DNA from 2 places in the Pseudomaricurvus sp. ABR4_320 genome. Region 2 is predicted to be linked to the other one. Evidence: predicted binding sites of a transcription regulator. Region 2 holds the regulator's gene; the other holds the start of a gene.
The links. Region 2 encodes FNR, which switches genes on or off when oxygen is low (the NO sensors DNR and NnrR bind a similar motif). Its sites were predicted from a motif close to TTGATNNNNATCAA; they were not measured.
Positions count from the first base shown of each region.

Region 1: the regulator FNR is predicted to act here: its motif matches at 797-810, upstream of ACXAFR_RS02325 (NifB/NifX family molybdenum-iron cluster-binding protein).

Region 1 covers NZ_JBSWVF010000001.1:537,537-539,741, forward strand. Annotated here, with positions in the region: gene ACXAFR_RS02320 (nucleotidyltransferase family protein) at 95-709, shown strand; gene ACXAFR_RS02325 (NifB/NifX family molybdenum-iron cluster-binding protein) at 873-1,265, shown strand; gene ACXAFR_RS02330 (hypothetical protein) at 1,346-1,801, shown strand; gene ACXAFR_RS02335 (hypothetical protein) at 1,791-1,979, opposite strand; gene ureG (urease accessory protein UreG) at 2,004-2,205, opposite strand, start outside.
Region 2 covers NZ_JBSWVF010000004.1:139,843-142,047, reverse strand. Annotated here, with positions in the region: gene ACXAFR_RS09675 (hypothetical protein) at 1-703, shown strand, start outside; gene fnr (fumarate/nitrate reduction transcriptional regulator Fnr) at 740-1,510, shown strand; gene ACXAFR_RS09665 (OmpW/AlkL family protein) at 1,612-2,205, opposite strand, start outside.

The sequences.
Region 1 (2,205 bases), on a different contig from region 2:
AGAGCGCCACCTGAATCAATCGAAATTTGATCTTGGCCAGATTTTTTCTATCATACGAAATCAGCCTCCTACCCTAGCGCTCAAGCAGTGAAAAATGACCCCGATGACAGACTCTTCAATCAACCCACATACCTCCAGTGGACCCTCAATCGCTATCGTCATTCTCGCCGCTGGTTCCGCCAGCCGCTTCGGCTCTCCCAAGCAGCTTGCCAGTCTCGAAGGCTCAACACTTCTGGAGCGTTCGGTAGCACTCTGCCATAAACTGTCCTTTCCCCTCTACGTGATTCTCGGGGCACATTCGGAACAGATTCTAAAGACGGCCAACCTTAGCCAAGCTTCTGTGATGATAAATTCAGATTGGCAGGAGGGTATCGCCAGCTCCATTCGCGTCGCAGTCGAACACATAGGCAAGCAACACAGTGCATTGTTGTTTCTTGCCGCTGATCAAGTCGCGGTATCCACTGCCGAACTGACATCACTCATTTCACTCTGGGCGCAAGCACCGGATACCATCGCGGCAGCCCATTATTTAAACAATCCGGGAATTCCCGCCATTTTTCCGAAGGCGTACTTTTCAGAATTACGTCAACTCACCGGTGATCGCGGCGCCAAAGCCCTGTTACAACAATATCCAGTTCGAACCTTGCCGCTGCCCAGTGCCGCCATTGATATAGATACGATCGAAGATCTACAGGCATTTGACGACTGAATACGTGGCTCTATCTGCCAACGAGAAACCCGCTCGCAATGTTATTTGACGATTGAACCGCCAATAACCTCATATAATTTAAGGTTATTGAGTTGCATCAATATCTCATTCCTGAAATTTCTGAATACTCTCAGCCTTTCACCGACGTTTTGTGAGCGCGCCCATGCCAACCCAACTGATTGCCGTTGCGATGCTGCCGGATGGCACCCTCGCCCCCCACGCCGGAAGAGCTGAAATCTGGCAAGTCTATACCGTAGAAAACCCGCTTGAACCACAACTGGAATGGACTCTCAACCTCGACTCTGGCGGCACCTTGCATGAGTGGCATGTGCGTGACGATGGTCATCGTCACCCGCTCCACGGTTGCGATATCGCTATTGCTCAATCGGCGGGAGACGGCGTTGTTCGACGGCTCGCCGAACGTGGTACCCTTCTAGTAACGACCACAGAAAAATTCCCCTTAAGAGCAATATCTACATACCTGGACGGCCGTCTGGCACCAGGGCTTCCTCACGAAGAGCAACCCTGCTTACATCCTGACACAAAGGTTGGCTAACGGGTGCAGAAGGTTGGCACCTTGCGAACCCGATAAAGATCCTGCAGTCTAAGCCTCGAGAAAATTCGGAGCTTAACACCATGCCCACCCCTATCACTGCCCGACACGGACCTCGCCTCGGGTCATTGACCGCACTCATCATCGGCCTTTTGATGGGGCTTTCTGTCCACTCAGCGAATGCTGCTAACCAGAACTATTTACCTGAAGAGCGTATTGCCACCTTCTTCGACATGCTCAAGAACAATGAGATCGAAGACGCCTTTCAACAGCTGCTGGCAGGGTCCTATATCGAAAAACGCAAAGGCGAAGGTGTCGCTCGTTTAAGTGATAGTGTTGCCCGCCAGTTTCCTGGCTATGGGCGCATTCTTGGCTATGAGAAAGCAGAAGAGGAAGACATTTCGTCAACCACCAAACGCCTGATCTACCAATTAAACATGGAACATTTTCCTCTGGTATGGGAGTTTTATTTCTATAAACCCAAAGACCAGTGGTTTTTGATTAATGTCTCTTACTCAGATCAATTTGTTATCGAGTAGACTGGCGAGCCGACTTCGCTTTACGTCGCATCAACCAGTAGCCGCCCGCGGCTACAGCCAATGCACCAGCCAACCACAGTAGATGCTCGGCATCATGAGTCAGCGGCGTACCATGGCCTGGGTGCGCTACAACTTGAGCTGAGAGTAAAGTTGCCACAAGGGGGACGATCAGTTTCATGTTAATTCCTCAATTTATAGCGCGTTAAACAACCGCTTTGGCTGGCGGCAATATTTTTGCGTCCAGCATTCCTTCGGTCACAATAAATTCAATAATTTGATCAACACCCTGACCCTGTTTCAAATTGGTAAAAACAAACGGCTTATCACCGCGCATTTTACGGGCATCCTGATCCATAACATCAAGCGAAGCACCAACGTGGGGTGCAAGGTCTGTTTTATTGATG
Region 2 (2,205 bases):
GGCTATGATTGCGGATTTTCGTTTTGACAGCTGGTCCCTACTCTCCTGGCAGCCATCGCCAGATATCCATAGACTTTTACCGAAACTAGAGGACTCTCGTGCGGGACTACCAACAGCGATCCATTGGCGTTGTTTGCCACATACAAACGCCGGCCGCGAACTCTTTGACACATTGTTAAAGCTTGCAGAAGACTACCAATATCTGTTGTTGGGCAACGATTGGCTAGTAAAATCGAAAAGCCGAACCGCCAACGCCTTTCACGAAAAAACGATACAGATGACACCGTTTGGCTACAACGGTTTGGGCGTTAACAGCATTCTGGCGTTTGGCCCGGGCGCCGAGAGTTTTGGACTGCATAACACGTGGCGCAACGCTTCGGTCTTTGCCAATTATCGCGACAGTGAGATTCCCAACCAGCCTTACACACGCCCCTCCCACACCCAACAATTGGCGATGGCGCGTGAATTAATGTGTTTTCATAAACTGGAGATTCCCCCTTATGGCACGGCTTTGGCAAAGTTACTAACCGCATGGCAATCTCAGACTTTGGTCGATAACACGCCGCTCTACAGCGAGCACGACAATCAGATTAAGCTTACGCAACAAGGCATTTTTTTATTGAGTGACCTGCTAAAGCCCATCTTATACCCCCAAACAGGGGACATTTTCTCTTTACCCGCTGTAGCCGGTATAGCAGAATAGTAATTGTCTTTAGCCTTTTTATTTGAAATCGATGGTATGACCTCCCGTATTGCGAGTGACTCTTCAGCCAATGGTGTCGGCAGCCGGTGCCATCACAATCCAACTGTATCCTGTGGTGACTGTCGCCTGAACGCGATTTGCCTCCCCATCAGTCTCCATGTTGACGATATCGATCGACTCGATCAGATCATTCAGCGTGGACGTCCTCTGCAGAAAGGAGAGCATTTGTATCGAGCCAACCAGCCATTTCAATCCGTCTACGCAGTGAGATCCGGAACCATCAAAACGGTCAGCGTCACTAACGATGGCCAAGAGCAGGTAACGGGGTTTTTTCTGCCTGGTGAAGTGGTGGGCATGGATGGTATCGCTACCAATCGCTACTCCAATTCTGCGGTCGCCTTAGAAACCTCGGCGATTTGCGAAATCCCCTTTTCTCGCCTGGAAGATTTGAGTCTGCAGCTACCCAACTTGCAGCGACATTTTTTTCAGCTCATGAGTAAGGAAATCAAATCTGACCAGCAGTTGATTACGCTACTGAGTAAGAACAGCGCAGAAGAGCGGGTAGCGTCATTATTGTTGAGTATTTCGACACGCAACCACAACCGACATTTATCAGCAACGTCGTTTCGACTGCCAATGTCTCGTGCGGATATTGGAAATTATCTGGGCTTAACAATAGAAACTGTCAGCCGCGTATTTAGCCGTTTTCAGAAAAATGGCATTTTAAGTGTCGACAAAAAGGAAATCGGTATCACAGACATGGCGGCCTTAAAACAAATCGCCAATGTCGAAGATCCCTGCACTTAGCGTCTTTTTATTATCTTATCATCGGCATTAAGTGGTCACGCTATTACGGATCACCTAATGCCTTACAGAGAGCCTGCCACGAGCAGGCTAACTGATTTCTCTTAGAACTTGTAGCCGACGGACAATGTGTAGACAAATGGATCTACATCAACGTCGGCCTTTATTTTACTACCGCCATCAAAAGAGATTTCGGCCTCAGTGCTGATATCAATCCAGCGTACTGACGCATTAACCAACCACTTTTCATCCAGCAGCCAATCAACCCCGGCCTGCAGAGCAATACCAAACGAGTCTTCCAACTCGATATCACCGCCCGTTAAACCTAAGCCGGCCAAAGCTCCTGCAGCGCTGTTATCCAAATTTTCTTCATAAATAAAGGTATAGTTCAAACCGACGCCAACGTAGGGTTGAAAACCACCCATATCATTTAGGTGGTACACCGCGCTTACCGTCGGTGGCAAATGGGTAAAATCTGCAATGTCACCAACGCCGGCCAACCCACCATTAAGAACGGCAGTGTGCTTAAACGGTGTTGCAGCCAGCACTTCTACGCCAAGATTGGGTGTCAGGAAGTATTCCAATGTCAGCCCCAGTTGGGTATCGCTGTCCAAACCAATCGTTGTTGGTGCCCCTCCTATAGTCACTGTTGTACCATCAAGCGCAATATTGTCGCTATCTTCACGAGGATCAACGGT